2 linked regions of the Gemmatimonas phototrophica genome follow. The main gene of each other region encodes a partner of the protein of the gene in region 2 in a complex. Links are inferred from orthologs where the notes say so. Each region holds a gene or a part of one and is shown on either strand. Other genes may lie near its edges.

Region 1 (3,071 bases), 1.5 Mb from region 2 along the record:
TCATCATGAGCGTCAATCCGGGCTACGGCGGCCAGAAGTTCATCGACTACTCGGTGGACAAGATCGAACGCGCGCGCTTCCTGCTTGACCAGGCGCAGAGCCCCGCCGTGCTGGAAGTGGACGGGGGCATTTCGCGCGACACCATTCACCGCTGCTGGAAGGCGGGGGCCGACACGTTCGTGGCCGGCAACGCCGTCTTTGGGGCAGCACATCCGCAGCAGGAAATCGCCGTGCTGCGCAACCTCTGTTCGGAAAGCGTATGACCGCGAAACAGCAGTGGATGGTGGTGCTCGGCATCGTGGCCTTTCTGGTCGGCGGCGCCTTCACCGCATCGCATTTCCTCAAGGACGAACTGACCAACGTCACCACCGGCTCTGATGCGCCGGGCTTTGCGGCGTCCACCGTCGATGCGACGCCGCAGATGAAGTCGCTCAGCAATTATCGCGGCGAAGTCATTCTGCTCAATATCTGGGCCACCTGGTGCGGTCCGTGCCGTGAGGAGATGCCGGCCATCGAGCGCCTGCACCAGGAGCTGGGGGGTAAGGGACTCAAGATTGTGGCGGTCAGCGTGGACAACGCAGGCGAAGAACAGAAGATCCGTGACTTCGTGAAGGAGTTCGGCCTGAACTTCGAAGTGCTGCACGACGCCTCCGGATCCATTCAGGGCATTTATCGCACCACTGGTGTGCCGGAAACGTTCATCATCGACCGCGAAGGGGTGGTGCGGAAGCGGCTCATTGGCCACACCGATCTTACCCTGAACTACGACGGCAACAAGCGTCTGCTCGAGCAGCTGCTCGCGCAGCCCAAGTCGTAACGCCGCACCCGTTCGCGTGCGCATCCTCGGCATCGAAACCTCCTGCGACGAAACGTCGGCCGCCATCGTGCATGGCACCCCCGACGCCATGACGCTGGAGTCGCTGGTCATTCTCTCGCAGGACGTGCATCGCCTCTTTGGTGGGGTGGTGCCGGAGATTGCCAGTCGCCAGCACCTCACCGGCATTGTGCCGGCGGTAGAAACGGCGCTGCGGGATGCGCAGGTGGAAATGCCCAACGTGGACGCCATTGCGGTGACGCACGCGCCAGGGTTGGTGGGAGCGCTGCTGGTTGGCACGAGCTACGCCAAGGCGCTTGGCTTGGCCTATGGCAAGCCGGTGGTGCCCGTGCACCATCTCGAGGGGCATCTGTTTGCCACGCTGCTGGAGCATGGGCACGCGCAGCCCCCGTTCACCGCGTTGCTGGTGAGTGGGGGCCACACCCTGCTGCTGGATGTGCCGGCCTGGGGGCGCTATCAACTCCTGGGACAGACGCGCGATGATGCCGTAGGCGAGGCCTTTGACAAGGTGGCCAAGCTGCTGGGGCTCCCGTATCCCGGCGGCCGTCCGGTGGAACAGCTGGCGGCGACCGCCCCGAGTCCATCGCATGGGCATCCGCACCAGTTTCCGCGCCCCATGTTGCGGCGACGCGCGGTGATCTCCGACGACGACTACTTCGACTGCTCGTTCAGTGGACTCAAGACGGCGGTCCTGCATGCCGTACGTCACGCCGAGCAGGCGGGTGATCTCGAGGGACAGCGGGCCAGCATTGCGCGCGGCTTTCAGGACGCGGTGATCGAGACGCTGGTGGAGAAGGTGTATCGGGCGGCGAAACTCCGACGTCGCACGCGGGTGGTACTGGGCGGTGGCGTGGCCTGCAATGGCGCGCTGCAGACCGCCATGCGGGAACGCTTTGCCGGACGCGGGGGCGAGGTATTTGCGCCATCGCCCCGGTTGGCCACCGACAATGCGGCCATGATTGCTGCGGCGGGGCTGTTTCGCGCCATGAAAGGGGAACACGCCGATCCGGCCATGACCGCCACGGCGTCGTTACCGATCCCCGGGATTTTTTCAGGTAAGTTTTGACGATGCTTTTTCCCATACAGCACCACCCCACGGTCTTTCACCTTGGCCCGCTGGAACTCACCGGCTTCGGGCTGGCCGTGCTGGCCGCGTTTGCCATTGCGCAGATCGTCTGTCAGCGCGAGCTGTGGCGACGAGGCCATGACCGCGAGGCCGATGCCATTCCCGATGTGGTGATGGCGGCGCTCATTGGTACGCTCATTGGCGCCAAGACCTACTACGTGGTGCTCACCGGCGACCCCGGCGCGTTCTTCAGCCGCGGCGGCTTCGTGTTCTGGGGCGGCTTCATTGGGTCGGTGGCGCTCTGCTGGGCCACCATCAAGTACAAGAAGCTCAATTTCCTGCGTATCGCCGATGTGGCAGGTATTGCCATTGCGGCTGGCTACGCGGTAGGACGTACCGGCTGCTGGGCCGTGGGCGACGACTACGGGCGCCCTTTCAACGGGTTCTTCGCCACGCAGTTCCCTGAGGGCGCGCCCCCCAGCACGGTCGCCGTGATGAGCTCGCAGTTCGGCGTCGATTTTCCGGCCGGCACGAACCCGACCGATGTGGTGGCCGTGCATCCCACCCAGCTGTACGAGACCATCATGGGATTCATCATGTTTGCCATCCTGTGGCGGTTCCGGAAGCACACCCACAAGGACGGCTGGCTCTTTGGCGCCTATTGCATCGCCGCCGGTATCGAGCGCTTCATCGTCGAGTTCTTCCGCGCCAAGGACGACGCCCTCACGATTGGGCTGACCACGGCCCAGATCATCGCGCTGACGATTGGCTCGATCGGGGTGGCGCTGATGGTTGGACGTCGGCGTAGCGTGTAACGGCAACCGCGGTTCGGGTTTAGACCTGCCACTGCAGTTCTGGACTGCCACCGCAGTTGTGGACCTCCACTGCAGTTGAGGTGCACCGCAGTTGGGGTCTGTATGGAAGCGCCCGCCGGCTTTGCCGGGCGGGCGCATTCCTTTGGTGGCTTCCTTACGACCACTGCAGTGGCTGGTACATCAACCACCAAGAACGTGCCGCCCAGGCGAAGCCGGGCGGCACGTTCCGCAGAAACCCAAACCGCCGTGCTCCTCAACTGCAGTGGCAGTCCACACCTGCAGTGGCTGTCCAAAGACTGCCGTGGCAGGTCCAAACCCGAACCGCGGTTGCCGTTCCCCGAACCGCAGTTGCAGA
Region 2 (5,785 bases):
GCCCAGCATGGCGGTCGCCTGACCGTGCGGATTGGCGGTGGAGGCGTGCGCCCGGTTGGCAGCGCGCATCGGCAAACCTCGACAAAGGGATGGTCTTGTGCGTCCGGTATTTCAGGACGCGGGTACCCGCACAACACCGCATGCAAGTCCCCATATCGCAGACGCCTTCGGCGTCACGGGGTAACGAGCCAATCCCACCGCCGCTGGCCTGGATCATTTCATTGGTGGCACTTCCATAACGCCGGATCCCCGGGCGTTATGGGACCTGCTTCTGCAGATCAGAACGGCAAATCGTCGTCTTCGTCGGCGAGCGCACCGGGGAAGTCATTGAAATCATCGCCGCCTGCCGCTGGAGCGGCCGCCTTGCGGGGCGCCGACGGTGCCGGAGCCCGACGAGGCGCAGAGTCCATGTCGTCGCCCATGCCGCCGGAACGCCCACCGCCCCCGCCCAGGAGCATCAACTCCTTAACCTTGATTTCGGTGGTGTAGCGCGTCTGCCCCTCTTTGTCCTGCCACTGACGATATTCGATCTCCCCTTCCACGTAGATCTTTTCGCCCTTCTTGACGTACTTCTCCACCACGTCGGCCAGGCCGCTGCCGCGCGCACTGTTCCACACCACGCAGCGGTGCCACTCGGTCTTTTCCTGCTTGTTGCCCGTCTGGTCCGTCCACTGCCGGCCCGTGGCCAGCGAGAACGTCGCCACGCGGCCACCGGTTCCTACGGTGCGGATTTCGGGATCACTCCCGACGTTGCCAATCAGAATGGCCTTGTTCAAGCTGCGGCTCACGATGCCTCCTCGAAAATCGAATGAACTGCTGATGTGGTATCGAACGACCGGATAATACAGGAACCGGTCTGACAATGCGTGACCGGAAACTCGCCCATTGTCCCGTAATTACGCAGAGCTTTCCGTCGCTCCGGGAAGCGTGCGGCGGAGCACCAAGGCATCCTCGGTCGGATGCTGATAATAGCCACGGCGGCGGCCAACCATTGAGAATCCTCTCGCAGTATACAGGGCGCGGGCGGCCGTATTCGAGATACGCACCTCGAGAAACACCTCGACCACCCCTCCCGCATCAGCCCACGTGAGAGCGTCATCCAGCAAGCGACCGCCCATTCCCTGCCCACGCGCCGCGGGGGCCGTACAGATATTGGCAATTTCTCCCTGATCGGCAGCCCGAAGGAGAATGCAGTAGCCCAACAGCTCCCCGTGAGGATCGGCAATAACCCTCAGGCGCGCGTAGTCGCGCTGCAACAGGTCGGTAAAGGCGGACGGAGGCCACGCGTCGCTGAAGGAAGCCGCCTCGATGGCAGCCACCGCTTCCACATCAGCCGACGCCATGTTCCGAAGCGTCAGGCCGTCCGTGGCCAGCCCCGGTGACGCCCCGTCTCGCCCCAATGGCACGGACGCGGTCGTTACGACGACACGACTGGCGAGTCTGGCAACGGCTTCCCGTGCGACTCCTCCCACTTCACCTGCGCCTCAGCCAGCCGCCCATATATGGGCTCCCATCCCTCGAGTGACACGGCTTCGTCGCGCCAGCGGCCCTGCGCTCCGGCCAGATCCCCAACGGACGGTTCCACGATACAGGGCTCGTCCCCAAAGGGAGAGGCACACACCGCCACCCGCCCAGCCGCCGTACCGGCCGCTTCCAGTTGTGATGCCGGGATGCGCGCCAAAGGACCTGACGGGGATACCGAGCCTTCCGCGGACCGCTCGACGGGGAGCACATAGCGCTCGCCACGCAGCGCGTCGGCGTGCACCAGATAGCGCCCAGGCGCCAACGAGGGCGATGCGGTGGCTGCTGCCACGAGGAGCGATGGCACCGCGTACAAGGCACAGCCCGTTCCATGGGCCAGCCCCTTGGCCAATGACGCCGCAATGCGCAGCGACGTGAAGCTACCTGGGCCTTCCCCACACACGACCCCCTGAAGTACTCGAGGGCTCAGCCCGTTGGACGCCAGCAGATGCTGCATGGCCGGGAACAGGCGGTCCTCACGGCCAACGCCCATGGGCACCACTTCTACACCGGCAAGCCCGCCATCAAGCCAGAGTGCAACCGACCCGACGGCGGTCGATGCCTCAATGGCGAGCAGTGGCGCGGTAAAGGAGAGAGAAGGCACACAGGGATTCTACCTCCCCATCCTCCCGCGACGAACCCCCCGGCGTCAAGCGACCCGGTGGGATCGTGAGTCTATCGACTGAACGGGGATCACTTCCTGGAGCTGCTCGAATCCATCCTCGGTCACCGTCGCCAAGGAGGCAAAAATCCCGGTCTCCGCCAGACCTACCGCCGCCTCGAACACCTGGGGATCAAACGCGGTCCCGCGATCGCGAGCCATGATATCGACGACCGTGGCAACGGGCAGGCCATCACGATACGGGCGATTGGCCGTCAGGGCCTCATAGACGTCGGCCACTGCAAGGACGCGGGCCGTGAACGACAGCTGTTCTCCGCCCACGCGCCACGGATATCCGCGACCATCCAATCGCTCGTGGTGGCGTGCCGCATCAGGGGCGAAATGGCGGAATGCCGACACGTGGTCAAGAATCTCCAGCGTCCACGCGGGGTGTTTGCGAATCTCTGCGAACTCGTCGTCGGTCAGCTTGTCTGGCTTGTCGAGGATGCGGTTGGACACCCCGAGCTTGCCAATGTCGTGCAACAGTCCCGCACGCAACATATCGCGCGAGCCTGCACCATCCACGCCAAGCGCACCAGCAATTCCGACCGCGTAGCGTGCCACGTTTGTGGAATGCCGCGCCGTGAACGGTGTCTTGGCGTCGATCACGGCCGCAAACGCAAACGCGATGCGGTCCAGTCGCTCGTCGGTAGCCACCAGGGGCGCACTACCCGGCTCCAGCGCCACGACCGATTCCCCCAGTCGTTCACTGTCGGCCAGCTGCGACCACCACGCCGCGTCGCGACGGAATGCCAGCAGATGATCCACCATCGTTGGATCAAACCACGTCCCGCGACGCTTCCGCGCCATCTCCATGGCGGCCTTCGTTCCCTGTTCGCTCCAGAATGCTTCCACGGTTTGCGCCAGCAGAATGATGCGGGACATGAGCGGGATCTCTTCTCCGGCGATGCCGAAAGGATGCCCCAACCCACACCAGTGTTCATCCACATACAGAATGGCTTCCGAGGTCGCCGCCGGGAACCCGAGCACCTGCGCGATCTGCGCGCCACGCTCACACCGCGTCTGAATGATGTCCCGGGTCAGCGTTGGTGTTTGCGCGACCATGAGGAAGTGGCGAATGCGATGCACCGGGTTGAGCCCTACCCCGCAGCTCCTCGCCGTTCGCATGGCCAGCGTCCAGCGATCGTGCCAGTCCACCAGACGCATGTTTCGCTTGAGCTCCTGATCGGGACTGCCAAACAAGGCCGACATGCGCGCGGCATTGCTGGAACAGCCGGAGTCCTTCAGGAGTGCCGCATAGTACAACGCCTCCAGCTCGGCGCGCCCTAATCCCGCGGCCTCCCCAAGGCGCATCGCCAGCAACGTGCTGCGCAGCGTGTGCCCCGGTCGCTGCCCTTCAGTGAGGTCCAGGGCGTACGTCAACGCAGCAATGACGTCGGCCAATCGCACCGTGCCGACGCGGCCGGCACCAATCGCCGCAGAAGGTTTCGGAGTCAGTCGTGGCACGATCACCGGTCATCTAAGGCCCGTCCCGCGTGGCGCGGGTCTCTCAAGTAACGAGTATCGGACGCTCAGGTTACCAAACCAACGGGACGAACAGGCGGCCCCAGACTACCCACCTGTGGTCCGGCTCGCGCGATGACGATTAGCGCCGGGTGGGTGACACCACGCGCAGCACGCGCCGCATGGGGTCGGTGGCGTCATGTGACAACGTGATGGTGATGACGTCGTGCGGCAGGGTGTGAAGCGCTCGCTCCGGCCACTCCACCAACAGCACGGCCGCGGATGCCATCAGCTCGTCCCAGCCAAGCGCATCCAGTTCGGCGTCGCTCTTGAGACGATACAGGTCAACGTGAACGACCGGCCCTCTCGGCGCCTCATATTGCTGCACCAGCGAGAAGGTTGGGCTGGTGACGGCCGCCAGATTCGGGACGCCAATACCAGCGCACAACGCCTTCGCCAACGTCGTTTTGCCGACCCCGAGATCTCCCTCGAGTGCGATGATCGCGGGGCGCGGCAACGCCGCCCCAACCGCCTTCCCCCACGCTTCAAGTGAATCACGATCGGGAGAGCGCGGCGCCCCACGGGCCAGCAGATGTTCGAGGGCGTGACTCAACGGCTCAGCGCCCACGCTTTCCTCCCGCCCGACGCATGGGCGCACTGCCTGGCGGTCGCTTGGGCGCCGCCGTATTGCCACGCGCTTGCGCCGGCTTCTCCCCCAGCGCGGTGCGCACCTCAAACAGCTGATCGCGCAATCGTGCCGCCGCCTCAAAGTCCAATGCCGTCGCGGCCTCCCGCATGGCCACTTCCAACTCCCCAACCAACTGCTCCAGTTCGGGGCGGGAACGCGCGGTGCTCTCGCTCTTCAAGCGCTTGGGCGCCGGCGCCTCCCCTTCACGTTCCACACGAGCATCGGCCACGCGCGTAATGAATCGCACTTCGTCCACGCTCTTGCTGACCCCGGTCGGCACAATGCCGTGCGCCACGTTGTGCTCATGCTGAATGGTACGCCGACGATCGGTTTCATCCATGGCGCGCTGCATGGAGCCGGTAATGCGATCGGCATAGAGAATCGCTCTGCCGTGCAAATTGCGCGCCGCGCGCCCAATGGTCTGGATGAGCGAGCGATCACTGCGCAAAAATCCTTCCTGATCGGCATCAAGGATGGCTACCAGGGAGACCTCCGGCATATCGAGTCCTTCGCGCAACAGATTGATCCCCACCAACACATCGAACTCGCCGAGGCGAAGACCACGGACGATCTCCATGCGCTCAATGGCATCGATGTCCGAATGCATGTAGCGCACCCGAACGCCCATCTGCTGCAGGTAGTCCGTGAGATCCTCCGACATGCGCTTGGTCAGCGTGGTGACCAGCACCCGTTCACCCTTCCGCTCGCGCACGTGAATCTCGTGCAGCAGATCATCCACCTGCCCCTTCACCGGTCGGACCTCGAGCACCGGATCGAGAAGTCCCGTAGGACGGATGACCTGTTCTACCACGACCCCCTCAGACAGCTGCAACTCCAGCTCCCCCGGGGTGGCGGACACATTGATGAGCCGCGGCACGAGTTGCATGAACTCATCGAACACCAGCGGTCGATTGTCCAAGGCACTCGGCAAACGGAACCCGTAGTCAACCAGCGTGAGCTTGCGCGCCCGGTCGCCATTGTACATCGCACGCACCTGCGGCAGCGTGACGTGCGATTCGTCCACCACGACCAGAAAATCATCCGGGAAATAATCCAGCAAACACGCCGGACGTTCGCCCGACTGTCGCCCGCTGATGTGCCGCGAATAATTTTCGATGCCAGCACAGGTCCCGATTTCCGCCAACATCTCCAGATCGAAATTGGTGCGCTGCTCCAGTCGCTGTGCCTCGAGCAACTTCCCAGCCATCCGCAGCTCGGCCAGGCGCTCCGCCAATTCGTCGCGAATGGCCTTTGACGCCCGCTCAATCGTGGGACGATTGGTAATGAAGTGCTTCGCCGGATAGATCGCCATGCGCTCCAGCGTGGCTATTGTATCTCCAGTGACCGGATCGATCTTGGAAATGCGCTCGATTTCGTCGCCCCACAGCTCCAGCCGTACCGCCTGTTCCTCGTAGGCCGGATAGATCTCCACGGTATCGCCACGCACGCGA

Evidence for each region. Proteins that work in one complex are often made in the same cells at the same time.
Region 1: the proteins of tsaE (region 2) and tsaD are in contact, whole or in part, in a crystal structure (PDB 6N9A), measured with the Thermotoga maritima proteins. The link is inferred for Gemmatimonas phototrophica from one-to-one orthologs. Residues at the interface, in WP_004082108.1 of Thermotoga maritima: Leu37, Gly38, Lys46, Lys57, Val59, Lys60, Ser61, Thr63, Phe64, Thr65, Leu66, Met67, Val69, Pro71, Tyr82, Arg83, Leu84, Asp86, Asp88, Phe89, Asp93, Ile128, Asp130, Glu131, Arg134; in WP_004082750.1 of Thermotoga maritima: Cys10, Asp11, Arg49, His50, Leu82, Gly84, Gly135, Gly136, Glu154, Thr155, Leu156, Asp157, Asp158, Ser159, Glu162, Asp165, Lys166, Arg169, Leu170, Tyr175, Lys213, Thr214, Leu217, Tyr218, Gln221, Arg222, Asn324.

The regions. Positions count from the first base shown.
Region 1 is NZ_CP011454.1:951,894-954,964, reverse strand. Bases 1-2,867 are described here. They hold tsaD (tRNA (adenosine(37)-N6)-threonylcarbamoyltransferase complex transferase subunit TsaD), read left to right. Parts: upstream 1-833; coding sequence 834-1,901; downstream 1,902-2,867. Other genes in these bases: lgt (prolipoprotein diacylglyceryl transferase), read left to right, coding at 1,904-2,716; GEMMAAP_RS03965 (TlpA disulfide reductase family protein), read left to right, coding at 260-817; rpe (ribulose-phosphate 3-epimerase), read left to right, coding at 1-263.
Region 2 is NZ_CP011454.1:2,407,857-2,413,641, forward strand. The notes cover bases 2,525-5,505. They hold tsaE (tRNA (adenosine(37)-N6)-threonylcarbamoyltransferase complex ATPase subunit type 1 TsaE), read right to left. Parts: upstream 4,260-5,505; coding sequence 3,789-4,259; downstream 2,525-3,788. Other genes in these bases: GEMMAAP_RS10245 (HD-GYP domain-containing protein), read right to left, coding at 2,525-3,649; uvrB (excinuclease ABC subunit UvrB), read right to left, coding at 4,264-5,505. Also shown: GEMMAAP_RS10225 (LysM peptidoglycan-binding domain-containing protein), read right to left, coding at 1-69; GEMMAAP_RS10230 (single-stranded DNA-binding protein), read right to left, coding at 279-788; rimI (ribosomal protein S18-alanine N-acetyltransferase), read right to left, coding at 897-1,406; tRNA (adenosine(37)-N6)-threonylcarbamoyltransferase complex dimerization subunit type 1 TsaB, read right to left, coding at 1,418-2,125; more of GEMMAAP_RS10245, read right to left, coding at 2,171-2,524; more of uvrB, read right to left, coding at 5,506-5,785. UniProt on the Escherichia coli protein: Required for the formation of a threonylcarbamoyl group on adenosine at position 37 (t(6)A37) in tRNAs that read codons beginning with adenine.